One region of the Kitasatospora hibisci genome, then DNA from elsewhere that is predicted to be linked to it. Evidence: riboswitches for the same ligand, from Rfam matches in the RefSeq annotation. Region 1 holds a riboswitch; each other region holds the start of a gene.
What was found. Region 1 has a riboswitch for cyclic di-AMP ahead of ACF9IK_RS16140 (M23 family metallopeptidase). Riboswitches for the same ligand answer to the same signal wherever they lie in the genome.
Positions count from the first base shown of each region.

Region 2: it holds a riboswitch for cyclic di-AMP, as region 1 does, so the genes downstream of both, ACF9IK_RS14405 (transglycosylase family protein) here and ACF9IK_RS16140 (M23 family metallopeptidase) in region 1, are expected to answer to the same signal.
Region 3: it holds a riboswitch for cyclic di-AMP, as region 1 does, so the genes downstream of both, ACF9IK_RS06000 (peptidoglycan DD-metalloendopeptidase family protein) here and ACF9IK_RS16140 (M23 family metallopeptidase) in region 1, are expected to answer to the same signal.
Region 4: it holds a riboswitch for cyclic di-AMP, as region 1 does, so the genes downstream of both, ACF9IK_RS06720 (transglycosylase family protein) here and ACF9IK_RS16140 (M23 family metallopeptidase) in region 1, are expected to answer to the same signal.

Region 1 is NZ_CP171642.1:3,784,198-3,791,238, reverse strand. It holds gene ACF9IK_RS16165 (SpoIIE family protein phosphatase) at 1-677, opposite strand, end outside; tRNA gene ACF9IK_RS16160 (tRNA-Ile) at 865-941, shown strand; gene ACF9IK_RS16155 (TetR/AcrR family transcriptional regulator) at 1,029-1,598, opposite strand; gene ACF9IK_RS16150 (alpha/beta fold hydrolase) at 1,726-2,607, opposite strand; gene ACF9IK_RS16145 (YiaA/YiaB family inner membrane protein) at 2,766-3,056, opposite strand; cyclic di-AMP (ydaO/yuaA leader) riboswitch at 3,302-3,460, shown strand; gene ACF9IK_RS16140 (M23 family metallopeptidase) at 3,473-4,330, shown strand; gene ACF9IK_RS16135 (hypothetical protein) at 4,421-5,323, opposite strand; gene ACF9IK_RS16130 (GNAT family N-acetyltransferase) at 5,366-5,956, shown strand; gene ACF9IK_RS16125 (sensor domain-containing protein) at 6,066-6,779, shown strand; gene ACF9IK_RS16120 (class I SAM-dependent methyltransferase) at 6,895-7,041, shown strand, end outside.
Region 2 is NZ_CP171642.1:3,389,649-3,396,689, reverse strand. It holds gene ACF9IK_RS14425 (hypothetical protein) at 1-574, shown strand, start outside; gene ACF9IK_RS14420 (MazG family protein) at 721-1,740, shown strand; gene ACF9IK_RS14415 (SDR family NAD(P)-dependent oxidoreductase) at 1,821-2,246, opposite strand; gene ACF9IK_RS14410 (cytochrome P450 family protein) at 2,406-3,671, shown strand; cyclic di-AMP (ydaO/yuaA leader) riboswitch at 3,944-4,113, shown strand; gene ACF9IK_RS14405 (transglycosylase family protein) at 4,119-5,063, shown strand; gene eno (phosphopyruvate hydratase) at 5,329-6,618, shown strand; gene ACF9IK_RS14395 (FtsB family cell division protein) at 6,771-7,041, shown strand, end outside.
Region 3 is NZ_CP171642.1:1,405,831-1,412,871, forward strand. It holds gene ACF9IK_RS05985 (IclR family transcriptional regulator) at 1-573, shown strand, start outside; gene ACF9IK_RS05990 (RidA family protein) at 653-1,066, shown strand; gene ACF9IK_RS05995 (DUF2470 domain-containing protein) at 1,241-1,984, shown strand; gene ACF9IK_RS06000 (peptidoglycan DD-metalloendopeptidase family protein) at 2,251-3,243, opposite strand; cyclic di-AMP (ydaO/yuaA leader) riboswitch at 3,247-3,406, opposite strand; gene ACF9IK_RS06005 (MFS transporter) at 3,718-5,217, shown strand; gene purB (adenylosuccinate lyase) at 5,297-6,727, opposite strand; gene ACF9IK_RS06015 (MarR family winged helix-turn-helix transcriptional regulator) at 6,871-7,041, opposite strand, start outside.
Region 4 is NZ_CP171642.1:1,577,771-1,584,811, reverse strand. It holds gene ACF9IK_RS06740 (sugar ABC transporter permease) at 1-795, shown strand, start outside; gene ACF9IK_RS06735 (glycoside hydrolase family 13 protein) at 834-2,534, shown strand; gene ACF9IK_RS06730 (LacI family DNA-binding transcriptional regulator) at 2,560-3,579, shown strand; gene ACF9IK_RS06725 (hypothetical protein) at 3,665-3,865, opposite strand; gene ACF9IK_RS06720 (transglycosylase family protein) at 4,071-5,336, opposite strand; cyclic di-AMP (ydaO/yuaA leader) riboswitch at 5,321-5,493, opposite strand; gene ACF9IK_RS06715 (hypothetical protein) at 5,877-7,041, shown strand, end outside.

The sequences.
Region 1 (7,041 bases):
GACAGCATCGGCTGGCCCGGTCCGGTGGCCCGGCCGGCGTCGCCCCCGGTGGCCCCGGGGCCGGGCCGGACGCCGCCCACGGGCGCGCGGTCCCCGGGATGCGCGTGGTCGAGCAGGTGGGCGAGGCGGTGGCCGCAGGCGTCGGCCAGGGTCTCCAGCACGTCCAGATCGCGCCGCGGGACGGTGCCCCGGTGGGCGAGGGCCAGGCCCAGGACGCCGATCGGCTGTTCGTCGACGATCATCGGCAGGGTGATGACGGCGACCATGCCGGTGCCGGTGCCGGTGCCGGTGCCGGTGCCCGTGCCGGTGTTCGGGTCCGGGTGGTCGATGCCGGTGCGTTCGGGGCTGAGCAGGTAGGGGCGGCGCAGTCGCAGCGCCATCGCCGCCGGCAGGTCGCCCGCCGGGTCGACCACGCCGTAGCGCTCGCGGGCCCAGTCGGGCAGGCCGTGGGAGGCGGTGAGCCGGAGCACTCCGGCGGAGTCCAGCAGGTAGAGCGCGGAGCCCTCGCCGGTGATCCAGCCCGGGCCCTCGGCGAGGACCGTGCCGAGCAGCTCGCTCGCGCTGGTGCAGCCGAGCAGTAGCCGGACGCAGCGCATCGCGCTGCGTGCGCTCGGGCTGCTCCGCGGCACCCGGTTCTCGTCCTCGGATGGGGGAAGCCACGGCGAGGTCAGGTCCATGGGATGGCCTTTCCGCCGCCCTGTGGGGCTCTGCCGGATCGGGCTCTCGACTTCTCGTACCTTGTTGCCGGCCAATCTATCCCGTCTTGCCTGATTGGTCCCGATCGGTCCTGATCGGTTCCGGTCGCCGTCCGGTTGCCGGGTGCCGGGGCACCCGTCACGGTCGAGTAGGATGGCGGTTCGGCGAGGGCCTATAGCTCAGACGGTTAGAGCGCTTCCCTGATAAGGAAGAGGCCACAGGTTCAAGTCCTGTTAGGCCCACCACCACGCCGCAGGGCCCGGAGCGATCACGCTCCGGGCCCTGCGGCGTTTCCGGGGACGCCCCGTCGCTTCGGCGTGCCGGGGTCCGGGTCAGGGCGCGGGCCAGGCGCGCAGGCCCCCGGTCAGCACGGCGACCAGGCGGTCCTCGGTGACGGCGAGGTCCTCGGCGAGCTGGAAGGCGCCGCCGATGGAGAGCGAGGCGAAGCCGTGCGCAACCGAGCGGACGGTCCGGGCCGCGTGGATCGCCTCGGAGCCCTCCAGCCCGTATGCGCGGAGCACCGCGACGATCACGCCGACCAGCCGGGCCGCCGCCCGGGCGAGGTCGTCGTCCGGCTGCGGGGACTGCGGGAGCGCGTGGTAGCGGTGCGGGTGCTCGGTCGCGTACCCGAGGTAGGCGCGCAGGACCGCCGCGACGGCGTCGTCCCCGCCCCGGCCGACGGCCGCCTCGGCCAGCCGGTCGGCCAGCTCCTCGGTGACCCGGACGGCGACCAGCCGCCGCAGCTCGGCCAGCCCGCCGCTGACGTGCTTGTAGAGCGAGGGCGTGGCCACCTTGGCGCGGGCGGCGACCGCGGCCAGGGTGAGGGCGTCCGCGCCCTGCTCGTCGATGAGGGCGAGGGCGTGGTCGACGACCTGCTCGGGGGTGAGTCCTACGCGGGGCATGGGGAACGGCCTCCGTGGTTCCGGGGTGGGGGTTCGGCGCGCGCGGGCGCGCGGTCGGCGTGGTGCGCGGGGCGGTCCCGGGCCGGGTGGGCCGGGCGCGGCGGGTCTGCGGCAGGTCTGCGGCAGGTCAGACGAGCTCGGCGAGGAAGGGCAGCAGGGCGTCGGCGGTGGCCTGCGGCTGGTCGGCCATCGGGTAGTGGCCCGACCCCTCGATCATCACCTTGCGGGCCTTGAGCGCGGCGGCCTGCCGGTCGGCGACCAGTTCGGGCTTCGGGAAGTCGGGGTCCTTGCTGCCCATGACGACCAGCGCCGGGCAGGACACGGCGGCGGTCCAGCCGGCGGGCGCGGACTCCCCGCGGACGTAGCCGCGGGTGGCGGCCTTGCGGCCCGGCGTGCGCATCGCGGCGACCAGGCCGTCCACGTAGCCGTCGAAGTCGGCCGGCCTGGGGCCGGGGTAGGCCATCTTGCGGTGGTAGAGGCCCCAGAACGCAGGCGAGTGCACCAGCAGGGCACCCATCACGCCGAAGATCGCGCGCTGCAGGGCGGTCGGCGGCAGGTTCTCGACGAAGGCGTCCAGCAGGACGATCCCGGCGACCCGTCCGGGCGCGTCCCCGGCGGCCTTGACCACGGTGGCGCCGGTGTAGGAGTTGCCGGCCAGCACGGCCCGCTCGATGCCGAGGTGGTCGAGCAGGGCGAGCACGTCGGTGGCGATGGCGGCGGGCGAGTAGTCGTCCCAGGCGATCGAGGACTCGCCGAAGCCGCGCAGGTCCATGGTGATCACCCGGCGGCCGGCCGCGGTCAGCAGCGGGCGCAGGTGCCGGTAGGCGGCCCGGCTGTCGAGCATCCCGGGGAGCAGGACGACGGGCAGGCCGTCGCCCTGCGCGGTGTCGTCGTAGGCCAGCCGGCCACCGGGGACGTCGAGGAACAGCGTGGTGGGGGTGCTGGTGCCGGTCATGAGGGCCTCCGCGGTCCGCCGGGACGGGGTGCCGGCGGTGCTGCCGACACCCACAAAGCTAAGGCTAATAGCCTTAGCCGTCAAGCTATCGGCGACACCCGGATCCCCGGCGGCTCCGGCCCCGGCCCCGGCCCCGGCTCCAGCCCCGGCTCCGGCCCCGGCTCCGGCCCCGGCCCCGGCCCGGGGATTCGCCGCCGCCTCGGCCTGCCGGCTCAGGCCCCCTCGACCTTGAACGGGTCGTGCTCGGCCAGCAGCTTCTCCAGCCGGGCCTGGTCGACCCGGGTGACGATCTCGTTCGTCTCCTGCCGGTCCCGGACGACCTTGGCCAGGGTGAACGAGGAGGTGACGGTGTAGAGCAGGCCGACCCCGAGGAAGGCGCGGGTCCAGGCGCCCACCGGGAGGTAGGCGATGCCGATCGCGAGGGCGCCGGCGGAGAGGGCGAAGGAGAGCACGGCCTGGACGTGGTACGCGGCCGTGGTGCGCGACTGCATCGGTGCGTTCATGGCGCCAGGATGCGCGCCCTCGAACGAGGTCCACATGAGTAGGAGTACTCAAACGCGGGGTCGTTCGTTGACGTCCTATCACGTTCGGTAGTGTCAGTTGTCGTCAAACGCCCCAAATCACCCACCGGATCGCGTAGTGTCCGAGTCGTGTCCTGTCGTCCCGTGCGGACGGCTTGGAATCGGGGGCTCCTAGGATTAACGTTTGATAACGCAGCGCGGTCCGCAACGCCGTACCCAGACGGCACCGCGCGCCGTCGCCTAATCCCGCCGGCCGGCCTCCGGGCAGGCCAGGGAGCCGGGGAACCACGTTCCTTGGGGTGAATCGGCCGGGCCCAGGCCCAGCCGTAGGAGACCTTCCTGCTCCGAACCCGTCAGCTAACCCGGTAGGCGCGAAGGAAGGAAAGGAGCGCGCCTCCGTGGCGTCGACGCACTCTCCGGCACACCTGCCCGGCTCCTCCGCCGGCACCCAGCTGCTCGACCCGTGGCCGCCCGCCCATCTGGGCGAGTACGGCGGGTCCGACGACGAGGCCGCCCCGCAGCCCGCCGAGACCAACCGCCACCGGATGCCGCGTCAGACCCGCGGGACCGCCCCGCTGCTCGGCGTCACCGCCGTCGCCGCCACCCTGGGCGCCACCGGCTTCGCCTCCGCCACCCCGGCCGCCGCCCCCGCCGTCGAGGCGCCGGACGAGGCCCCGGTCGCGCTCTCCGCGGACCCGGGCCTCGCGCTCGCCGCCCGGATCCAGCAGCAGGCCGACAGCCAGCGCACCGCCGCCGAGGAGACCGCCCGCCTCCAGGCCGCCAAGGAGGCCGAGGCCAAGCGCGCCGTCCAGCAGCAGGAGGCCAAGCGCGCCGCCGAGGCGGCCGAGAAGGCCAAGCTCGCCGCGATCAACCTGCCGGTGCGCGACTACCGCCTCTCCGCCCACTACGGCCAGAGCGCCTCCTACTGGGCCCACCTGCACACCGGCCTGGACTTCGCCGCCGACACCGGCACCCCGGTGTACGCGGTCGGCCAGGGCACCATCACCTCGGCCGGCTGGGCCGGCTCCTACGGCTACCGGATCGTCGAGACGCTGCCCGACGGCACCGAGATCTGGTACTGCCACCTCTCCTCGATCATCAAGGGTTCCGGCAAGGTCGTCCCCGGCCAGCAGCTCGGCAAGGTCGGCGCCACCGGAAACGTCACCGGCCCGCACCTGCACCTGGAGGTGCGCCCCGACGGCGGCGCCCCGGTCGACCCGGAGAGCTGGTTCGAGCAGCGCGGCGTCACCCCCTGACGGTTCGCCCCCGAGGGCACGACGAAGGCGCCCCGGCCGGTACGGACGTACCCGCCGGGGCGCCTCCCCGTTTCCGCCCGCCGTCCGCCGCTACCCGGCGCGGTCCTGCTCCGCGAGGTCAGGCTCCGCCGGCAGGCCGGCCAGGTAGGCGTCGATCTCCTCCTGGCCCGGCTCCGGGGCCAGCTCCGGGAACTCCGCCACCAGCAGCCGCGGCAGTCCCGGCACCGTCCACGTGCCGAACAGGTCCAGCGCGGCGGCCTCCGCCGCCTCCTCGAACGCCCCGAAGTCCCCGGTCAGCTCGTCCGGCATCGGCCGGCCCAGCGCCGTCAGCTCCGCCAGGTTGCGGTAGCTGCGCCGCATCAGCCCGTGCTCCAGCAGCCGCCGGGCGCCGTCGGTGGCCATCCCGACCGAGAGCACCCGGCCGGGACCCCAGCCCGCGGGGTCCGCCTCGTCCAGCCAGCCGGCCGTCGCCAGCGCCTCGAACGCGGCCCGCCGGTCCTCCTCGGCCAGCTCCCGGAAGCCCGACAGCCAGGCGAACACCGCGGCCTCGTCGGTGACGTCCACCCCGTACGCGCGAAGCAGCAGTGCGTACAGGCGCGGCCAGGTCACCAGATCGGCCCGGCGGAGCAGGCCGGCCGCCACCTCGCCCTGCCACTCGGCCTCCGCGTGCAGCCGCTCCTGCCGCTTGGCGTTCAGCCGCTTCGCCGCCCGCTGGTGGTCGATCAGCAGCCGCACCGCCTCGCCGTACGCCAGCGGGTCCTGCTCCGGGTCGGGCTGCACGTAGAGGTGGAGCCGCTCGTGGAGCAGCTGCTCCACGGCGTCCGAGGTCAGCTCCGGCCAGCCGTCGCGCATCCTGCCCCCGCCCAGCTCCAGCAGCGCCAGCATCGCCCGCAGCGGGGCCTCGGCCACCGGCGCGCGGCCCTCGGCCTCCGCCCAGGCGAGCAGCTCGGCGGCCCTGGTGTGCGGGGCGAGCCGCAGGTCATCGTCTTCCATGTCACTTACGGTAACCGGAAAGCGCGGGTAGGGTCTGCCACCATGGTCCCCGTCCGGCTCACCGGCCCCCGCCTCGCCCTCCGCGAGTTCCACCACACCCCCGGCGACGTCGACGCGCTGCACGCCGTCTTCGGCGACCCGGAGGCCACCCGCTACCTCCCCTTCGAGCCGCGTGACCCGGTGGACTGCGCCGACCAGATCGAGCAGTACCTGGAGGAGGCCCTGCGGGAGGAACGGACCGTCTACCGACTGGCCGTCACCCGGCGCGCGGACGCCGACGACCCGGCCGACGCCACCCCGATCGGCAACGCCGCCCTCACCCTCGGCGACCACCGCTCCGCCGACCTCGGCTACGCGCTGCGCCGGGACACCTGGGGCAACGGCTACGCCGGCGAGATCACCGCCCTGCTCTGCGACTTCGCCTTCGGCCCGCTCGGTCTGCACCGGCTGGCCGCCCGGGTGGACCCGGCCAACGAGGCCTCCGTCCGGGTGCTCACCCGGGCCGGCTTCCAGCTGGAGGGCCGGATCCGGCACGACGTCAGGCTGCGCGGCACCTGGCACGACTCGCTGCAGTACTCGCTGCTCGCCGACGAGTGGCCGCGGCCCGGCTGGCGGGGCCCGACGGGGGGTTAACCCCACCCCCGGTTCGCCGGGGAGCCGGATGTCCGCCGCGCCCGGGCCCTGGGAGGGTGGAGCCATCCCCCGAAAGCCCGCACCAGAGAACCGAGGACCGAGACCGGCCATGAGCAGCGAGAGCATCCAGCGCACCGCGTACGACCTCCCCGCCGAGGGCGCCCGCCGTACCGAGGAGCCGCCGTACGCCTGGCGCGCGCCGTTCTCCTCCTACTTCTACCGCGAGCTCGGCTACAGCCTCACCGGCCTCCCGGTGGCCGTCGCGGGCTTCGCCTTCGCCATCACCCTGTTCAGTTTCGGCCTCGGCACCCTGGTCACCGTCCTGGGCCTGCCGGTCCTGGCCGCGCTGACCGCCGGCGCCCGTGGCTTCGGCCGGCTGGAGCGGGCCCGGACCCGCAGCATGCTGGCGCTCGACGTGCCCGGACCGGCGCCGGTGAAGGTCGTCCGCCCCGGCAGCTGGGGCCTGATCACCGCGCGGATGGCGGACGCGGCCGGCTGGAAGGCCGTGCTCCACCAGGTGCTGATGTTCCCGTGGGCGATCCTCAGCTTCACCGTGTCGCTGACGTTCCTGCTGGTCGGCTGGGTGCTGGCGGCGTACCCGCTCTACCACTGGGTCTACCCGACCTACGTCGGCTGGCCGGGGATGCAGCTCTTCGACTTCTACGACGACGACCACACCCGGCACGTCTACTACGTCCAGTCGCCGCTGCAGATCGCCGGAGTCTCGCTGCTCGGGCTGCTCGTCGTCTTCCTCACCCCGCAGCTGGTGCGCGGCCTGACCAACGTCAACCGGCTCGCCGTCCGGGCTCTGCTCGGCCGCTGATCCCCCGGCCCCCGCGGCCCCGGCCGGACCACCGCGGCGGCGGCCGGGTCCGGCCGGCCGCGGGGGCCGGGCGTCTCCGGATGCGGGCGGGGCCGGCCCGTGTTCGGATGCCCGCATGGCCGCCCCTGCAGCCCCCGCCGCCCCGGACCCCGACGGCGTCCTCGTCACTTCCCGCCCGCTGGACGAGTACTGCGGTCTCTTCGGCCTGACCCGCGCCGCACTCGCCGCGGTGCCCGGGCCGGTGCTCGACTGCCCCGCCGGC
Region 2 (7,041 bases), 390 kb from region 1:
CGCCGTCGCGCCGGCCGCCGCGGGGCTGGCCGGGTGCGGAGGCGGCGGGCTGACGGCTGCGACGGCGGCGGCGCTGGACGGGAGGCGGATCCCGGTGCGCGCGGTCGAGGCCCGGGTCGCGGAGCTGCGGCACACGGCCGGCGGCGCGTCGGTGGACGCCCGGCAGCAGCCGGACGGGCTGGCCCGGCGGGCCGTCGCCGACCTGGTGCTCGACGCGGTGGTGGCCCGTGCGCTGGCCGACCGCGGGCTGGCCGTCTCCGCCGCAGAGGTGGCGACGGCGCGCGCCGACGCTGCGGAACGGTCCGGGGGCGCCGATTCACTGGCCCGGGTGCTGGCCGCCCGGGGCGTTCCGGGCAGCGGGATCGACGACTGGTTCCGCAGCCGGCTCGGCCTCCTCCGGCTCGCCGCCGCGGCCGGGGCGGACGCCGGCACCCCGGAGGGCGAGGACGTCGTCCGCCTCGCCCTCGTCGACGCGGCCGCCGCGCTCCGGTTGCGGATCAACCCGCGCTACGGCACCTGGGACCCCGCCCGGGCCACCCTCGTCCCCGACCTCCCGCCCTGGCTCGCCCCCTGACCGGCGGTGCGCACGGGCGGGTGCGCAGAGGACGTCGGCCCCTTCGACTTCTCGCGCCTGAGCAGCGCGCCGGCCGGCCCCGGCCGTGCGCCGACCGGGCCGGAATGCGGAAGCGGCGGCCGGGGCGGCCCGGGTAGGTTCGGGGTGTGACGAATCTTCCCGGCGCGAAGCTGATCCTGCTCACCACCACCCACCGGGTGGCCCCCGGACTGCTGTCCTGGCCGGCGTGGGAGGCCCTGCGCTCGGCCGGGCGGGTGCTGGCCGCCGACGAGGGGCATCCGCAGGTGGCCGCGGTGCGCCAGGCCGGGGTCGAGGTGGAGGTCGTGGCGCCCGCCTCCGCGCCGGCGCTGGCCCGGACGCTGACCGGTCAGCCGGCCGGTGCGGGGGCGACGGTCTGGCTGGGCAGCCCGGACGGCGACCCGGGCCTGACCGACGCGCTCGCCCGCCTCGCGGTCGAGCACGCGGGCGAGGTGCCGGAGATCGAGGTGCTGCCCGGCTCGTACGACCTGCCCGGTGCACGGCTGCTGGACCTGGTCTCGGTGATGGACCGCCTGCGCTCGCCGGGGGGCTGTCCCTGGGACGCCGAGCAGACCCACGCCAGCCTGGTGAAGTACCTGGTCGAGGAGGCCTACGAGCTGGTCGAGGCGATCGAGGAGGAGGACCGCGAGACGCTCCGCGAGGAGCTCGGCGACGTCCTGCTCCAGGTCTTCTTTCACTCCCGGATCGCCGAGGAGCACCCCACCGACGCCTTCTCCATCGACGACGTCGCGGGCGACATCGTCGAGAAGCTGATGTACCGCCACCCGCACGTGTTCGGCGACGCGCAGGCGGAGGGCGCCGCCGAGGTCGAGGCCAACTGGGAGGCCCTGAAGGCCGCCGAGAAGTCCGGGCGCGAGTCGGTGCTGGACGGAGTGCCGGCCGGGCTGCCGTCGCTGGCGTATGCGGCGAAGCTGGTCTCCCGGGTCCGCCGGGCCGGGTTCACGGGCGTGCCTGACGCGCCGTTCGAGCTTCCGGCGGAGCTGACCGCGGAGTCGGCGGGCACGCTGCTGCTCGCCGTGGCGCAGCGGGCGCACGACGCGGGCGTGGACGTGGACGCGGCGCTGCGGGCGGCCGCGCGCGGCTACCGGGAGGCCGTCCGCGCGGCCGAGGGGCTCAAGCCCGAGTAGGGCCGGAGCGGGTGGGTGCTGCGGGCACGCCGCCCGAAGGCCCGCCCCCCCGAGAGCCCGGGGAGGCGCCCGGCGCGCGTTCAGACGCGCGCCGCCTCCTCCACCGGCCGGCGCGGCTGCGGCACGACCACCTCGCCGATGGCCTCGCCGACCAGCTGCAGCAGCTCCGCGAGCCGCTCCAGGTCGAGGTGGTCGGGCAGGTCGGCCAGCGAGACGATCCGCTCGCCGTCCGGGCCGGCGACGCAGAACAGGTCGATCGGCCCGAGGTGCTTCTCTGCGGTGTCGACGAGGGCGGCGACGTCGCTGGGGCGCCGGACGTCACCGCAGACGCCGACGACCGGACAGCCCGGCCGGTCGAGCTCGGTGGCCAGGTCCTCGGCGACGCCGACCTGCTCGTCCGCGATGAGGACGCCGGCGGCGCCGGCCGCGGTGAAGCGGCGCGCGAGGTCGGCCCCCGACCCGCCGTCGAGTACCGCGATCACGACGACTGCCCCGGTGACCCGCATGGTGCGCTCCTCCCTGGTGGGCGGCTCCGCACCGGCGCCCACACACGTGCTTTGCGGAGGATCGTAGGCTCGTCCCGATCCTCCGCAACAGGAATTACCCGTCAGGTGACCAGGCTCACGCCTGCCGTACGGGCGATCTCCACCGGATACGGTCGACCCATGCCAGTTCAGCCCGATCCCGCCCGCCCGTCGCTCTTCACCTGGGAGTTCGCCGCCGATCCGTACCCGGCGTACGCGTGGCTGCGGGAGCACGAGCCGGTGCACCGCACGACCCTGCCGAGCGGGGTGGAGGCCTGGCTGGTGACCAGGTACGCGGACGCCCGGCAGGCGCTCGCCGACAGCCGGCTCTCCAAGAACCCGGTCCACCACAGCACGCACGCGCACCGCACCGGCCGGGTCGGCATCCCCGGTGAGCGGCAGGCCAACCTGATGACGCACCTGCTGAACATCGATCCGCCGGACCACACCCGGCTGCGCCGCCTGGTCTCGAAGGCGTTCACCCCGCGCCGGGTGGCCGCCTTCGAGCCCCGGGTGCAGCAGCTCACCGACCGGCTGATCGACGGCTTCGCGGCCCGCGGCAGCGCCGACCTGATCCACGAGTTCGCCTTCCCGCTCCCCATCTACGCGATCTGCGACCTGCTCGGTGTGCCCGCCGAGGACCAGGACGACTTCCGCGACTGGGCGGGCATGATGATCCGCCACGGCGGCGGCCAGCGCGGCGGCGTGGGGCGGGCGGTGAAGCGGATGCGGTCGTACCTGGCGGAGCTGATCCACCGCAAGCGGGCCGATCTCGGCGACGACCTGATCTCGGGGCTGATCCGGGCCAGCGACCACGGCGAGCACCTGACCGAGAACGAGGCCGCGGCGATGGCCTTCATCCTGTTGTTCGCCGGGTTCGAGACGACCGTCAACCTGATCGGCAACGGCACCTACGCACTGCTGCGCAACCCCGGGCAGCGGGAGCTGCTGCAGGACTCGATCGCCCGTGGCGAGACCGGCCTGCTGGAGACCGGGATCGAGGAGCTGCTCCGCTACGACGGGCCGGTGGAGCTGGCCACCTGGCGGTTCGCGACCAGCCCGCTGACCATCGGCGGGGTGGAGATCCCGGTGGGCGACCCGGTGCTGGTGGTGCTCGCCGCGGCGGACCGGGACCCGGCGCGGTTCGCCGACGAGAACACCCTCGATCTCGCTCGGACGGACAACCCGCACCTCGGCTTCGGGCACGGCATCCACTACTGCATCGGCGCTCCGCTGGCCCGTCTGGAGGGCCGTGCCGCGCTGGCCACGCTGCTCACCCGGCTGCCCGACCTGCAGCTCGCCGAAAGCCCGGAGAATCTGCGGTGGCGCGGTGGTCTGATCATGCGTGGACTTCGTGAACTTCCGGTCGAATTCACTCCGGAGAACCTACAGGAGAACCCCCTCTGATCACGGCCGGAACCGTTCGCAGCGGCCTGCACGTCTTCCGGCCGGTGGGCTCGACACGCTGACACGGCGTCGCCGAGTCTCCCCTGGAGAGGGGCTGAAACATCATCAATCCGGACATACCGCCTTCGTTGGTGGGCGATCGACCGTGTGCCGTAATTTCTGTGTGATATCGGCGATATGAGCTTGTGATTGGTGTGAGGATCTGTCTACTCTCCCTGAAGTTCGCAGCTGCGGACCTCGTGCGCGGAACGCCGAATCCTGCCCGCCGTGCCACGGGAAACCGACCAGAACCCTGGGCAGGGGCGGGGGACCCAGGTTTGTTGCCGTCCTCCACGGCTTGGGGTGAAGCCGCAGTCGCGGGCAGAGCGCCTCGCGACACGCGGCCGGGCCACCTCCCGGTCCGAACCCGACAGCTCACCTCGCAGGCGTGCGGAGAGGGACGTCTTCATGCTGTTCGTTGGAACTGGCCGCCACCGCCGCCGCACCCAGGCCGAGAAGGCCATCGCCGTCGCCGGTGTGGCCGGCGTCGGACTCGCGATGCCGCTCCTCACCGCCACCGGCGCCTCGGCGGCCCCCGTCTCCACCTGGGACGCGGTCGCCCAGTGCGAGAGCGGCGGCAACTGGAGCATCAACACCGGCAACGGCTTCTACGGCGGTCTGCAGTTCACCTCCAGCACCTGGAAGGCGTACGGCGGCACCGCGTACGCGCCGCAGGCCAACCAGGCCAGCAAGGGGCAGCAGATCGCGGTGGCCGAGAAGGTCCTCGCCTCGCAGGGCCCGGGTGCCTGGCCGGTCTGCTCCAAGCGGGCGGGCCTGAGCAAGGGCGGCGCGGCGGCCGAGGTGGACACCGCCGCGAACGCCAAGCCCGCGGCGCCGAAGCCGGCGGCGCCGAAGCCCGCCCAGCCGAAGCCGGCTCAGAAGCCCGCCCAGCCGGACCGGAAGCCGGTGCAGCAGCAGGCTCCGAAGCCCGCCGCCCAGCAGCCCGCGCAGCAGGACGCCAAGACGCCGGACTTCTCGGGCCAGGGCGGCTGGGACGCCGACGCGAAGGTGTACTGGTACCAGAACGACGGCGCCTGGTACTGGACCAGCCACCGGAGCGTGTACCAGCAGTACGCGGGCCAGCACGCCCCCCAGGCCGCCGTCCAGTCCGCCGGCCAGTCCGTCGGGTACATCGGCCAGGGCGACAGTCCGACGGCCGGTCACGCCGAACCCGCCGCCCAGCAGCAGAGCGCCGGCCACGGCTACACCGTCCGGGACGGCGACACACTCGCCGGCATCGCCGCCGCCCAGGGCGTGTCCGGCGGCTGGCAGGCGCTGTACGACGGCAACCGCGGCACCGTCGGCGGCGACCCGGACCTGATCATCCCCGGCCAGGTGCTCAACCTCGGCTGAACCCCCGGCCGCTGAACCCGGGCCACCGCCCGTCGGCGCGGACGAAGGGGGGGTCGGATACCTCCCCCTTCGTCCGCATCCGGACCGCTTTCACGGGGCAACCAGGTGAACTACCGGTGGGTAGTGCGGCCACACGCTGAGACGGACCCATGGTCGACGTGGCCCCGAGAGCCCGTGCGGTTAGGCTCTGGTCGTAACGACTCCGCAATCGTCCGGCCGACAGCACCCACCGTCAGCCGGACCTGCTTCCGCTAGGAGATGCCTCGTGCCGTCCATCGATGTCGTCGTAGCCCGTGAGATCCTCGACTCGCGTGGCAACCCCACGGTCGAGGTCGAGGTCGGCCTCGACGACGGCAGCACCGGCCGTGCCGCTGTCCCGTCGGGCGCCTCCACCGGCGCCTTCGAGGCGCTGGAGCTTCGTGACGGCGACAAGAACCGCTACTTCGGCAAGGGCGTGGAGAAGGCCGTCCTGGCCGTCATCGAGCAGATCGGCCCGGAGCTGGTCGGCTACGACGCCACCGAGCAGCGTCTGATCGACCAGGCCATGCTCGACCTGGACGCCACCCCGGACAAGTCCTCGCTCGGCGCCAACGCCATTCTCGGCGTCTCCCTGGCCGTGGCGCACGCCGCCTCGGAGGCCAGCGACCTGCCGCTGTTCCGCTACCTGGGCGGCCCGAACGCGCACGTCCTGCCGGTCCCGATGATGAACATCCTCAACGGCGGCTCGCACGCGGACTCCAACGTCGACATCCAGGAGTTCATGATCGCTCCGATCGGCGCGGAGTCCTTCTCCGAGGCCGTCCGCTGGGGCGTCGAGGTCTACCACACCCTCAAGGGCGTCCTGAAGGAGCGCGGCCTCTCCACCGGCCTCGGCGACGAGGGCGGCTTCGCCCCGAACCTGGACAGCAACCGCGAGGCCCTGGACCTCATCACCGAGGCCATCCAGAAGGCCGGCTACGTGCCCGGCCGCGACATCGCGCTGGCCCTGGACGTCGCCGCCTCCGAGTTCTTCAAGGACGGCGCCTACCAGTTCGAGGGCAAGTCCCTCTCGGCCGCCGAGCTGATCGAGTACTACGCCGAGCTGGTCGCCGCGTACCCGCTGGTCTCCATCGAGGACCCGCTGGACGAGTCGGACTGGGACGGCTGGAAGGCCATGACCGTCAAGCTGGGCGACAAGGTCCAGCTGGTCGGCGACGACCTGTTCGTCACCAACCCGCAGCGCCTGGCCAAGGGCATCGAGACCGGCACCGCCAACGCGCTGCTGGTGAAGGTGAACCAGATCGGCTCGCTCACCGAGACCCTGGACGCCGTCGAGCTGGCCCAGCGCAACGGCTACCGCTGCATGATGTCGCACCGCTCCGGCGAGACCGAGGACGTCACCATCGCCGACCTGGCCGTCGCCACCAACTGCGGCCAGATCAAGACCGGTGCCCCGGCCCGCTCCGAGCGCGTCGCCAAGTACAACCAGCTGCTGCGCATCGAGGAGATCCTCGACGACGCCGCCGAGTACGCCGGCCGCGGCGCGTTCCCGCGGTTCCGCTCCGCGGACCAGTAAGCCCGGCAAGTACGAGGGCTGACACACACTGCTCCCGCCGGTGCCCCGCCTGTTCACCCCGTAGGGTGGGCGGCGGGGCACCGGCGTGACCGGGCGGCGCCACTCGCGACCAGGAGGGGACACCGGAGATGGCAGGCTGGAGGATCCCGGGCTTGACGGCCCGGCCTCGCTTCACGAGCCGGGCGACGGTCCTCGTCCTGGTGCTCTGCTCCCTCGTCGCGATCCTGGCCTACCCGACCCGGCAGTTCATCTCCCAGCGCTCCGAGATCTCCGCCCAGCGGGCGAAGGCCGAGCACGCCCGGCAGCAGGTCGAGCAGCTGCGCCGGGAGAAGACGCGCTGGCAGGACCCGGAGTACGTCAGGGCGCAGGCCCGCGCCCGGCTGCACTACGCGATGCCGGGGGAGACCCCGTACATTGCGGTGG
Region 3 (7,041 bases), 2.4 Mb from region 1:
GCCGGGCTGTTCGCGCTCTCCGGCCTCGCCCTGGAACAGCGCGGCATCCGCCGGATCGCCGCCCCGCACCTGGCCGAGCTGAACGCCGCCACCGGCCAGACCGTGCACCTGGCCGCCTACGAGGGCGGCGAGGTGGTCTACATCGACAAGTACGACTCGCGCCACCCCGTGCGGATGTACTCGCGGATCGGGCTGCGCGCCGTCCTGCACAGCGCGGCCGTCGCCAAGGTCCTGCTGGCCGACCTTCCGGCGCCCGAGCGGCGCCGGGTGGTGGCGGGCATCGACTTCACCCCGCACACCCCGCGCACCCTCACCGGCCCCGAGGCGCTGCTGGCCGAACTGGAGAAGGTCGCCGCCCAGGGCTGGGCGCAGGACCACGCCGAGCACGAGGCCTTCATCAACTGCGTGGCCGCGCCGGTACGGGACGCCGGAGGACGGGTCGTCGCCGCCGTCTCGATCTCCGTCCCGGACGTGGTCCTTCCCCACGAGCAGGTACTGGAGCTGCTGCCCCGCCTGCTCGCCACCGCCCGCGCGGTCTCCGCCGACTGCGGCCGGCCACCCCGGGAGGGCTGACCGTCCGGGCCCTCGGCCCTCGCGGGATCCCCCCTGCCACCTGCCCCTCCAACCGCCCGCCCGCGACACGAAGGAAGCCATGAGCGGCAACGAGAAGAGCGAGATCCGCACCGACGGCGCCCCCGCCCCGGCCTGGATGTTCTCCCAGGGCGTCCGCAAGGGCCCCGTCCTGCAGGTCTCCGGCCAGGGATCGCAGGACCCGGCCACCGGCGAGTACCTCCACCACGGCGACGTGAAGGCGCAGACCCGGCGCACGCTGGAGAACGTGAAGGCGATCGTCGAGGCCGGCGGCGCCACCATCGAGGACGTGGTGATGTTCCGCGTCTACCTCACCGAGCGGGCCGACTTCCCGCTGATGAACGAGGCCTACGCCGAATTCATCGAGGAGAACATCAAGCCCGGAGGCGTGAAGCCCTGCCGCACCACCGTCTTCGCCGAACTGCCGCAGGAGCCGATGCTCGTCGAGATCGACGCCCAGGCCGTGGTCGGCTGATCCACCGCCACGCAGGCGGGGGTCGGGCAAGGATCCTGAACCGCGGGGCCCGGACGACGAGCGTCCGGGCCCGCCGCGCGCCGGCCAGGCCGGCGGACCACCGGGCGGGCGGCCCTTGCCTTCCACGCGACCCAGGTGATTAGGTAAGCCTAACCTAATCACCTGGAGGTCGCCGTGAGCCCCACCCCCACCGACGCCGAGGCCGAGGCCGAGGCCGAGGCCGAGGCCCCAGAGCCCACGGCAGCCGAACGGATCTGCAGCCTGCTCAGCGCCACCTCCTCGGTGGTGGTCCGGGCCCGCGGCGAGCACCACGGCCTCGACACCCCCGTCTCGGTGCACGGCTCCCGGCTGCGCCTGAGCGCCCCGCTCGACTCCGGGCTCACGCTCGCCGCGACCGGCGACACCGAGGGCCTGGCCGTCGTGCTGGACGTCACCGACATCGCCCCGGTCGCCGTCCGCGACCGCGTCCGCGCCCGGCTCACCCTGGCCGGCCGGCTCCGGCTCGCCCACCTGGCCGACGACGGCCTCAGCGTCCACCTGCACCTGGACGTCGCCCACGCCGTCCTCGCCACCCCGTACGGCACCAGCGCGCTCACCGGCGCCGACCTCGACCTCGCCGCACCGGACCCGCTCGCCCTCTACGAGGCCGGCCTGCTCACCCACCTGGCCGACGACCACCCCGACGCGCTCGCCGCGCTCACCCGGCTGCTCGACCCCCAACTCCTCGCCGGGCAACCGGAGATCCGCCCGCTCGCACTCGACCGCCACGGCCTGGTACTGCGCCTGGACCACCCGCACGGCCACCGCGACGTCCGCCTGGTCTTCCCCGAACCGGCCGGTGACACCGAGGGGTTCGGCGAGCAGATGCACCGGCTGCTGACCGCCGCACAGACCGGCCTGCCTGCCCGCCGGGCGTGACCGGAGCGGCCGGACGGGCCGGCAGGGAAGGGGACGCGATCGGACGCCGGACCGCGACCGGGCCTACGGAAGCGGCACGGACACGAAAGCGGCCGGCCCGGCTCGCGAGGGAGGTCTCGCGAGCCGGGCCGGCCTGGGCGTGTCCCGCGCCCGTATGTCCGCCACTGGTGCGGCGATCACCCGGTCGAGCGGTCACCCGACATGACCATCCCGGGAGTTCGTTCGCCCCGCACCTGGCGGTGGTCTGAACTCGGTCGTGGACCGGGTCAGATGGCGACGCCGTGCGCCCGCAGGTAGGCGATCGGGTCGATGTCCGAGCCGTACTCCGAGCCGGTGCGGATCTCGAAGTGCAGGTGCGGGCCGGTCACGTTGCCGGTCGCACCGGAGAGGCCGATCTGCTGGCCGGCGGTGACGGCCTGGCCGACCTTCACGCCGATCGAGGACAGGTGCGCGTACTGGGCGTACTTGCCGTCGGCGAGCTTGATCTCGACCTCGTTGCCGTAGGCGCCGCCGTTGCCGGCCTTGACCACGGTGCCGGCCGCGACGGCGCGCAGCGGGGTGCCGGTGGCCGCGACGAAGTCGGCGCCGGTGTGGTGGCCGGAGGCCCACATCGAACCGGCGACGCCGTAGGCGGTGCCGAGCTTCGGGTTGGCCAGCGGGGCGACGTAACCGGAGGTGGAGGCCACGGCGGCCGGTGCCGGGGCGGCGGGCTTGGCGGCCGGGGCCTGCGCCGGCTTGGCGGCGGGGGCGGCCGGCTTCGCGGCCTGGACCGGCTTCGCCGGGGCGGCCGGCTTCGCGGAGTCGTGCGAGACCTGCGGCTTGGCGGCGGGGGCGGCCGGCTTGGCGGCCTCGGCCGGAGCGGCGGCCTTGGCACCCAGGGCCAGCTTCTGGCCCGGGAAGATCAGGTTCGGGTTGGAGCCGACGACCGAGCGGTTGTGCTCGTACAGCGCCTTCCAACCACCCTGGACGTCCTTGGCGTTGGCGATCTTCGACAGGGTGTCGCCGCTGACGACCTTGTAGCTCTCCTCGACCGGGGCGGCGGCCTCGGCGGCCGGCTGCGCGGCGGCGACCGGGGCGGCGTCGACGCTGGTGGCGCCGGTCCAGGTGGCGGCCTGCTGCGGCTTCGCGGCCGGGGCGGTGTGGGCCTGGGCGCTGATGGCGGTCACCAGCGGGAGGGCGAACGCGGCGCCGGTGACGGCGGTCGCGATACCGATGCGGGCGGCGCGGGGCAGGGCGATACGACGGGCCTGTGCGGGCATGGAAGAGTTCCTCTCCGACGCCTGCGAGGTGAGCTGTCGGGTTCGGGCTGGAGTTGCCCGGCCGCATAGGCGGCTTCACCCCAAGCCGGACCGCGAATTCCGGTCCGGCGACTTACCTGTGGGTCCCCCGCTCCTGCCGTACAGAGTTCAGTTCGTACCACCGGGCAGCGGCAGGACTAGGCGTTCCACCCGGTGGCCACCCGGGCTGACGCCGGGCGGTCGCTGAACTAAAACCCATCCGTTCGAGCGAAGCAATGTCGATCTCCCGCATCAGGCGATTCCGCGGGCGGCACCGTGACGCTCCGGATGGCCCGCTGCACAGTACGTGCACAATCCATTAACGGCGCGCCACTGATCCGCGACACTCCGCCCATTTCGCTGGCCGTCCGCACACGATCACTCACGGAAAGCCAGCCGCCGACACACCCCCGGTGACCCTTGTCACTCGGGCCCCGGGGGGCGGACCATCGGGCCGTGGCCACTTCCGAGGCAGGCACCCTGCGCCTGAGCACCGCGCAGGGGCGCTGGGTACTACTGGCGACGGTGCTCGGCTCCAGCATGGCGATGCTCGACGGCACCGTGGTGAACGTCGCCCTGCCCCGGATCGGCGAAGACCTCGGCGCCCCGCTCGCCGCCCTGCAGTGGACGCTGAACGCCTATCTGCTCACCCTGGCGGGGCTGATCCTGCTCGGCGGCGCCCTCGGCGACCGCTACGGCAGGCGCCGGGTCTTCCTGCTCGGCGTGGTCTGGTTCGCCGCCGCCTCGGCGGCCTGCGCCGCCGCACCCAGCATCGAGGTGCTGATCGCCGCCCGCGCGGTGCAGGGCATCGGCGGGGCGCTGCTCACCCCGGGGTCGCTGGCGATGCTCCAGGCCGTCTTCCATCCGGACGACCGCTCGGCGGCGGTCGGCCTCTGGTCCGGCCTCGGCGGGGTGGCGGCCGCGGTCGGCCCCTTCGTCGGCGGCTGGCTGGTGGACGGCCCGGGCTGGCGGTGGATCTTCCTGCTGAACGTCCCGCTGGCCGTGCTGGTGGTCGTGGTGGCCACCCGGCACGTGCCGGAGAGCCGGGACGAGAGCGCGACCGGGCGGTTCGACGCGCTCGGCGCGGTGCTGGCCGCCCTGTCCCTCGGCTCGCTCACCTACGCGCTGACCGCGGCCGGAGACGGGCTCTCCGCCGGCGTCTGGATCACCGCTGCGGCAGGCCTGGTGCTCGGCGCGACCTTCGTCCTGGTCGAGCGCCGCACCCCGGAGCCGATGCTGCCGCTCGACCTCTTCTCCTCCCGGCTGTTCACCTCGGTGAACCTCGTGACCCTCTGCGTCTACGCCGCCTTCAGCGGGGTGTTCTTCCTGCTGGTCGTCCAGTTGCAGATCGTCGCCGGCTTCTCGCCTCTGGTCTCCGGGCTGGCGCTGGTCCCGATCACCGTCCTGATGCTCGCGCTCTCCGCCCGGGCCGGCCGGCTCGGCAAGCGGATCGGCCCCCGGCTGCCACTGACCGTCGGGCCGCTGCTCTGCGCGGCCGGGGTCCTGCTGATGCTGCGGATCGGGCCCGGAGCCTCGTACTGGACGGACGTGCTGCCCGCCGTCACCGTGATGGGCTCCGGCATGGTGCTGCTGGTCGCACCGCTCACCGCGACGGTGCTGGCCGCCGTGGACGTCCGGCACGCGGGCATCGCCAGCGGCGTCAACAACGCCGCCGCCCGAGCGGCCGGCCTGCTCGCGGTCGCCGCGCTGCCCGCGCTCGCCGGCCTCAGCGGCGACGCGTACCGGGTGCCGTCTTCGGTGGACGCCGCCTTCCACACCGCGATGCTGATCTGCGCCGGACTGCTGGTCACGGGCGGGCTCATCGCGTTCACCACCGTGCGGGGCAATGTGCTCGCTCCCGAGGACCACCCGGTGGCCGAGCCTGAATGCCGCTACAACTGCGGCACCAACGCCCCACCGCTCGACCCCGGCCACCCGGCCGCCGGCGCCCCCTAGGGGCCGGGGAACGGCGAGGGCCCCGTCACCGAACGAACGGTGACGGGGCCCGCCGACTCCCACTACGGACGACCAATCGTCAGAGGATGTCGCCCGGGGCGTACTTGGCGGCCTCCGGGCGGGCGGCCGCGACCGCCTCGACCCGGCGGACCACCTCGGCGACCTGGGCGCCGGCCGCGCCGGTGAAGGCGAGCCGGTCGGCGAGCAGCGCGTCCAGCGCGGCGCGGTCCAGCGGGATCCGCTCGTCGGCGGCCAGCCGGTCCAGCAGCTCGTTCTCCCGCGCGCCGGCCCGCATCGCGAGCGCCGAGGCGACGGCGTGCTCCTTGATGACCTCGTGCCCGGTCTCCCGGCCGACGCCCGCGCGCACCGCGCCCATCAGCACCTTGGTGGTGGCGAGGAACGGCAGGTAGCGGTCCAGCTCGGCCTCGATCACGGCGGGGAAGGCGCCGAACTCGTCGAGGACGGTCAGGAACGTCTCCAGCAGGCCGTCGAACGCGAAGAACGCGTCCGGCAGCGCGACCCGGCGGACCACCGAGCAGGAGACGTCACCCTCGTTCCACTGGTCGCCGCCGAGCTCGGCGGTCATCGAGGCGTACCCGCGCAGGATGACGGCGAGGCCGTTGACGCGCTCGCAGGAGCGGGTGTTCATCTTGTGCGGCATCGCGGAGGAGCCGACCTGGCCCTCCTTGAAGCCCTCGGTGACCAGCTCGTGTCCGGCCATCAGACGGATGGTCTTGGCGAGGCTGGACGGCGCGGCGGCCAGCTGGACGAGCGCGGTGAGCACCTCGAAGTCCAGCGAGCGCGGGTAGACCTGGCCGACGCTGGTGAGCACGTTCTCGAAGCCGAGGTGGCCGGCGACCCGGCGCTCCAGCTCGGCGAGCTTCCCGGTGTCACCGCCGAGCAGGTCCAGCATGTCCTGGGCGGTGCCGACCGGACCCTTGATCCCGCGCAGCGGGTAACGGGCGATCAGCTCCTCCAGGCGGTTGAAGGCGACCAGCAGCTCGTCGGCGACGGTCGCGAACCGCTTGCCCAGCGTGGTGGCCTGCGCGGCGACGTTGTGCGAACGGCCGGCCATGACCAGCTCGGAGTGCTGGGCGGCGAGGCGGGCCAGGCGGACCAGCACGGCCACCGTGCGGTCGCGCACGTGCTCCAGCGACTGCCGGATCTGCAGCTGCTCGACGTTCTCGGTGAGGTCCCGGGAGGTCATGCCCTTGTGGATCTGCTCGTGGCCGGCGAGCTCGCTGAACTCCTCGATCCGGGCCTTCACGTCGTGGCGGGTGATCCGCTCACGGGCGGCGATCGAGCCGAGGTCGACCTGGTCGATCACCCGCTCGTAGTCGGCGACGGCGCCCTCGGGCACGTCGACGCCGAGGTCCTGCTGGGCCTTCAGGACGGCGAGCCACAGGTGGCGCTCAAGGACCACCTTGTGCTCGGGGGACCAGAGCTGGGCCAGGGTCGCAGAGGCGTACCGGGAGGCCAGGACATTGGGGATCTGGGGCTTCGCGCTCACGCTTCGCAAGCCTAACAGCCGAGGTCAGCCGGATCGGCGCCGGACCGGCCGCTACCACGGGTGCCGCCGCGGGCGCAGCCCGCGGCGTTGCGGCGCCCCCTCGCTGCGGCGCCCCCTCGTTGCGGTGCTGCCCGGCAACCCCGCTACTGCGCCCCGGCGGAACGCCCGGCGAGCACCGGGAGCACCTGGGCGCAGATGGAGTGCAGCGCCACCCGCTGCTCGTCGCTCATCGCCTCGAAGGCCTGGTGGGTGCGGGCCATCTCGCCGCGGATCAGGTGCAGGATCTCCCGGCCCTGCTCGGTGATCACGACGAT
Region 4 (7,041 bases), 2.2 Mb from region 1:
CACGGCGCGCTGATCCTGGCGAGCCTGATCGCGCTCTTCCCGGTGGCGTGGATCGTCTACGTCTCCTTCGGCCCGGACAAGACCGACTACCTCCACCCGGGCGACATCCTCGACAAGATGACGCTGTCGAACTACAGCACCGTGCTGTTCGACACCGACTTCTTCACCTGGTTCGGCAACGCCTTCCTGGTCTCCGGCATCACCACCGTGTTCGGCGTGTTGATCGCCGCCTCCACCGGCTACGCCGTCTCCCGGATGCGCTTCCCCGGCCACCGGCCGCTGATGTGGTCGCTGCTGGTCACCCAGATGTTCCCGATCGCGGTGCTGATCGTGCCGATGTACACGATCCTCTCCGAGCTCGACCTGCTGGACAGCTACCTGGGCCTGGTCCTGGTCTACTCGACCACCACCGTGCCGTACTGCGCCTGGCTGCTGAAGGGCTACTTCGACACCATCCCGGTGGAGATCGACGAGGCCGGCCGGGTCGACGGGCTCACCCCGTTCGGCACCTTCTGGCGCCTCGTGCTGCCGCTCGCCCGGCCGGGCCTGGCGGTGGCCGCCTTCTACTCCTTCCTGACGGCCTGGGCCGAGGTCGCCTTCGCCTCCACCTTCATGCTGAGCTCCGACAAGTACACCCTCGCAGTCGGCCTGCAGACCTTCGTCAGCGAGCACGACGCGCAGTGGAACCTGATGGCCGCGACCGCGGTGCTCATCGCGATCCCGTCGTCGCTCCTCTTCTACCTGGTGCAGCGTCACCTGGTGACCGGCCTGACCGCCGGCGCCTCGAAGTCCTGACCGCTCCCCGCTCCTCTGATCCCCAAGGGACACCGTCCATGACCCAGAACCTGGCCGACACCTCCCGGCCCGCCGCCGACGCCACCGCTCACGAGGCCAGCGCCGGCGCGTCCAGAGGCTGGTGGCGGGACGCGGTCATCTACCAGGTCTACCCGCGCAGTTTCGCCGACTCCAACGGCGACGGCATGGGCGACCTGCCCGGCATCCGCAGCCGCCTGCCCTACCTGCGCGACCTCGGCGTGGACGCCGTCTGGCTCTCCCCGTTCTACGCCTCCCCGCAGGCCGACGCCGGCTACGACGTCGCCGACTACCGCGCGGTCGACCCGATGTTCGGCACCCTGCTGGACGCCGACGCGCTGATCCGCGACGCGCACGCGCTGGGTCTGCGGATCATCGTCGACCTCGTCCCCAACCACTCCTCGGACCAGCACGAGTGGTTCCAGCGTGCTCTGCGCGAGGGTCCTGCGTCCCCGCTGCGCGACCGCTACCACTTCCGTCCGGGCAAGGGCGAGAACGGCGAACTGCCGCCCAACGACTGGGAGTCGATCTTCGGCGGCCCGGCCTGGACCCGCTCGGAGAACCCGGACGGCACCCCCGGCGACTGGTACCTGCACCTGTTCGCCCCCGAGCAGCCCGACTTCAACTGGGAGAACCAGGCCGTCGCCGACGAGTTCCGCTCGATCCTGCGGTTCTGGCTCGACATGGGCGTCGACGGCTTCCGGATCGACGTCGCCCACGGCCTGGTCAAGGCCCCCGGCCTGCCCGACATCGGCGGCGGCGACCAGCTCAAGCTGCTCGGCAACGACATCATGCCGTTCTTCGACCAGGACGGCGTGCACGAGATCTACCGCAGCTGGCGGAAGATCCTGGACGAGTACCCGGGCCAGCGGATCGGCGTCGCCGAGGCGTGGACCCCGACCGTCCAGCGCACCGCCAACTACGTCCGCCCCGACGAGCTGCACCAGGCCTTCAACTTCCAGTACCTGGGCACCTCCTGGGCGGCGGCCGAGCTGCGGGAGGTGATCGACCTCTCGCTCGACTCGATGCGCCCGGTCGACGCCCCCACCACCTGGGTGCTCTCCAACCACGACGTCACGCGGCACGCCACCCGGTTCGCCAACGAGCCCGGCCTCGGCACCCAGATCCGCACCCCCGGCGACCGCGAGCTCGGCCTGCGCCGCGCCCGCGCCGCCACCCTGCTGATGCTCGCGCTGCCCGGCTCGGCCTACCTCTACCAGGGCGAGGAGCTCGGTCTGCCGGACGTCACCGACCTGCCGGACGAGGTCCGCCAGGACCCGTCGTTCTTCCGCCAGGCCGGCCAGGACGGTTACCGCGACGGCTGCCGCGTGCCGATCCCGTGGTCCGGCACCGAGGCCCCGTACGGCTTCGGCCCGACCGCCGGCGGCCCGAGCTGGCTGCCGCAGCCCGCCGAGTGGGCCGAGCTCAGCGTCGAGGCGCAGACCGGCGACCCGACGTCCACCCTGGAGCTGTACCGCAGCGCGCTGGCCGTCCGCCGCGAGCAGGCCGACCTCGGCGCCGGCACCGACGTCGAGTGGCTGGACAGCCCGGCCGGCACGCTGGCCTTCCGCCGCGGCTCCTTCGTCTGCACCGTGAACACCACCGCCGAGCCCGTCCGGATACCGGCGCCCGGCCGCCTGCTGCTCTCCTCCGCGGACGCCCTGGTGGACGGCGGCGAGACGGTGCTCGCTCCGGACAGCACCGACTGGTGGGCGGTCTGACGTGGTTGCAATAGGCTCTGGGACCGTGACTACGGCGCGACTCTCAGACATCGCGGCGCAGGCGGGGGTCAGTGAAGCCACCGTCTCCCGCGTGCTCAACGGCAAGGCGAACGTCTCGGCCGCCACGCGGCAGACCGTGCTGGCGGCGCTCGACGTGCTCGGGTACGAGCGGCCGACCCGGCTGCGCCAGCGCAGCGCGGGTCTGATCGGGTTGATCACCCCAGAGCTGAGCAACCCGATCTTCCCCGCGCTGGCCCAGGTGATCGAGCAGGTGCTGAGCCGGCACGGCTACACGCCGGTGCTCTGCACCCAGACGCCGGGCGGGTCCACCGAGGACGAACTGGTGGAGATGCTGGTCGACCGGGGGGTGTCGGGCATCGTCTTCGTCTCGGGCCTGCACGCCGACACCACCGCTGACCACGACCGGTACGCCCGGCTCATCGGCCGGCAGGTGCCCTTCGTGCTGATCAACGGCTTCAGCGAGAAGATCGACGCCCCGTTCATCTCGCCGGACGACCGCTCCGCGATGTGGATGGCCGTCCAGCACCTGGCCGAACTCGGCCACGAGCGGATCGGTCTGGCCGTCGGCCAGCGCCGGTACGTGCCGGTGCTGCGCAAGATCGAGGGCTTCACCGCGGCCATGCGCGAGGTGCTCGGGCGGACCGAGGAGGAGGCCCAGGGCCTCGTCCACCACACGCTGTTCAGCGTGGAGGGCGGGCACGCCGCGGCCGGCGCGCTGCTGGACAAGGGCTGCACGGCGATCGTCTGCGGCAGCGACATGATGGCGCTCGGCGCGATCCGCGCGGTGCGCCAGCGCGGGCTGAGCGTCCCCCAGGACGTCTCGGTGGTCGGCTTCGACGACTCGCCGCTCATAGCGTTCACCGAGCCGCCGCTGACCACGATCCGGCAGCCGGTGGAGGCGATGGCCACCGCGGCCGTCGACGCGCTGCTGGAGGAGGTCGGCGGGAACGCCGCCCAGCGCGGCGAGTTCATGTTCCAGCCGGAGCTCGTGATGCGCGGCTCCACGGGCGCCTGCGCCCGCTGAGACGGCACGCCCGGACGCCGCGTCCGGGCGGGAACGGCCGGGGCCCGGGGAGCACACCGCTCCCCGGACCCCGGCCGTTCGCCGTTCAGCCCTCCTGGGCCGCGGGACGGCCCTCCTCCAGGCGGTGTCCGTCGGTGGCCTCGCCGGTCCGGGTCTCGGTGCGCCGGCCCCGCGCGAGGTAGTCGCGGAGGATCAGCTCGACGGCGTCCTGCGGGTTCTTGGTGCCGGAGAGCATCATCGCGTCGATCGCGAGATTGGCGTCGAGCGTGACGGTGACCTGGGCCATGGGGACTCCTCCTCGGGTGCGCAGAGCAGCAGCATGCCCGGTGCGGCCCGGTTTGACCATGACCGGGCGGGCCCGGTGCCGAGCCCGTCGCCGGGCCGTCGCCGGGCCGGGTGCTCGCGGGCCGGGTCCGGCCGGCGGCGCGCAGGCCGATGCCCCCGGGGAGGAGCGGTCTCTCTCCCCCGGGGGCTGCGGCGTGTGCGGTGGGTCAGACCCGGCCGGCGAAGTCCGGGGCCCAGTTGGCGACGGTCTGGGTCCGCACGCCCGCGCTCGGGTTGGCGGCCTCGACGTACTTGCCGTCACCGATGTAGAGCGCGACGTGGTAGACGCCGGAGTCCTGGCCGTTGTTGGACCAGAACAGCAGGTCGCCCGGCTTGAGGGCGTCCAGCGACACGTGGGTGCTGGCGGCGGCCTGGTCGGCGGCGACGCGCGGGACGGAGACGCCCGCGGCGCGCAGCGCGGCCTGGGTCAGGCCGGAGCAGTCCCAGCCGCCGTTCCCGGTGCCGCCGTAGACGTAGGCCTGGCCGACCTTCGACAGGGCGAAGGAGACCGCGGCGGCCATGCTGCCGGTGGCGGCCTCGGCCGGTGCCTGGGCCTGGGTCTGGGAGGCCTGGGTGGCGGTCTGCGCGGCCGGCTTGGCGGCGGTGGTGCCCGCGGCCTGGCCGGAGGAGCGGTTGAACCAGTCGAAGCCCTTGCCGGACTCGTCCGAGGCCTGGGTCCGGGCGTGCTCGCCGAGGCTCAGGTGCTGGCCCGGGTAGATGTGGTTCGGGCCCTCGGTCAGGGTGTCGCGGTTGAGCTCGTACAGCCGCTCCCAGCCGCCCTGGACGTGGTGCTCGTCGGCGATGGCGGACAGCCAGTCGCCGGTGACCACGGTGTAGTCGCCGTCCTTCTCCTGCCACTTCTGCGACCAGTCGGAGCGGTTCTGGCTCCAGGTCTTGGTGGCGTCGGCGGCGGCCGGGGTCTCGGCCTTCGGGGCGGCGGGCTTGGCGGCGGGGGCCTGGGCGGCCGGCTTGGCGGCCGGGGCCGGGGTCTGCGCGGCGGGCTTGGCGGCGGTGGAGGTGTCGACCGCGGCGGGGGTGCCGCCCTTGGTCAGACCGGCCTGGACGGAGCAGACCGGCCAGGCGCCCGGGCCCTGGACCGCGAGCACCTTCTCGGCGATCGCGATCTGCTGGTCCTTCGTGGCCAGGTCGGCGCGGGCGGCGAAGGCCGTGCCGCCGAACTCGGCCCAGGTGCTGTTGGTGAACTGCAGGCCGCCGTAGAAGCCGTTGCCCGTGTTGATGCTCCAGTTGCCGCTGCTCTCGCACTGGGCGACCTTGTCCCAGGTCGCGACCGAGGCGGCGGAGGCGGAGGTGGTGGTCAGGCAGGGGATGGTGAGGCCGATGCCCGCGACTCCGAGCGCGGCGATGGCGCGGCGGGTACGGCCGGACAGGCGGGTGCCGTTGGTGGGCAGCATGAAGATGCGGTCCTCTCCCACGCCTGCGAGGTGAGCTGTCGGATTCGGGCTGGAGTTGCCCGGCCGCGCTGTGGACGCGGCTTCACCCCTAGCCCTGGACCGGTACGCGGACCGGCCCGGGGCGACCTACCTGTGGTTCCCCCGCTCCTGCCGTGGTGCGTTTCTGCGCTGCCAGCACACCCGACGGCAGGACTCGGCGTTGCGGACGGGCTGGGTCCGTGTGGCCACGAACGGGGAGCACGTTAAGCAGACTCAAGTTCAAACCGCAAACATGTGTGATGCCCGTCACGGTTTGCGGACCGCCTGCTCGCGACGTGTCCACCATGATCAGAAATGACCGATTTCCGGCAACGCCCGTACGGGACGCCGCAACTGCCTATGCTTCAGAACGTCGGGACCGACGCAGCCGTCTGGGGGGAGGGCTACGCAGCGATGGCCATGGACGAGGAGCGGGGCGGCGGATCGCCGGCCGACGGAGCCCGCGGAGCGCATCGCAGGGCAAAGCATCGCAGACCGGACATCCCACCCGAACGACCCCGAACTCCCGTAAGCCGTCGCACAATGCTGCGCTGGCTCGCCGTCGGCACGGTGTTCGCCGCGATCGGCGGCGAGGAGGCCCTGCGTCGCTCGCTGACCGGCTCGACCGGCTCGACCGGGTCCGCCCCGGGTAGCACCGCCACCAGCCTGGCCGACACCGGCGGCGACGGCGGCACGGAACACGGCGGCCCGGACCGCGGCGGCCCGGACCGCGGCCCCGGCGTACCGCCCGCGCCCGGCGACGGCGCCGAGGGCGCCGCCCCCGAGCCCGACCAGGGCGGCCGCCGTTGGTCCGACCCGGCCGGCTGGGGCGGCCGGGTGCCCGGACCGCAGAGTGCCGTCCGGATCACCGACCGGGTGCTGCTCGACACCGACGCCGCCGTCGGCTCCCTGCTGGTCGAGCCCGGCGGCTCGCTCACCTTCGCCGCCGACCGCGGTGTCACCCTCAGCTCGGCCGGCAACGTCGAGGTCCGCGGAACCCTCGCCCTCGCCCCCGGCGACACCGCCGTGCACACCCTGCGCTTCCCCTCCGTCGACGAGAAGCGCTTCCAGGGCGACGGCATGAAGGTGGTCGACACCGACGTCGGCCTCTGGGTCACCGGGGCCGGCTACCTGCGGCTGGACGGAGCCGCCAAGACCGCCTGGGTGCGCGCGGCCGGCGAGCTGCGGGCCGGTGCCACCACCGTCAGCCTTGCCGCCCCGCCCGCGGGTTGGCGGGCCGGTGACGAACTGGCCGTCACCCCGACCGGTCCGCCGGACGAGGACGGCTTCTCCGCCCGCTACGACCTCGCCGTCGTGCGCTCCGTCAGCGGATCCACCGTCACCCTGGAGGCCCCGCTGCGGTACGCCCACCCCCGGGTCGCCCTCGGCGGGGGCGTCACGGTCGGCGCCGAGGTGCTCAACCTGACCCGAAGCGTCCGGGTCGAGGGCTCCGCGGAGGGGCGCGCCCACGTCCACCTCACCAGCTCCCGCCAGGCCGACGTCCGGCACGCCGTGCTGCGCTGGGTCGGCCCGCGGACCGACACCAGGGAGAGCTGGAAGGGCCCGGACGGCAGCGCCGCGGTCACCACGCCGGTGCTCGGCCGCTACGGGCTCCACTTCCACATGCTCGGCGACGCCACCCGCGGCACCGTGGTCGAGGGGGTGGTGGTGCGCGACGCCGGCAACCACGCGTACGTCCCGCACGCCA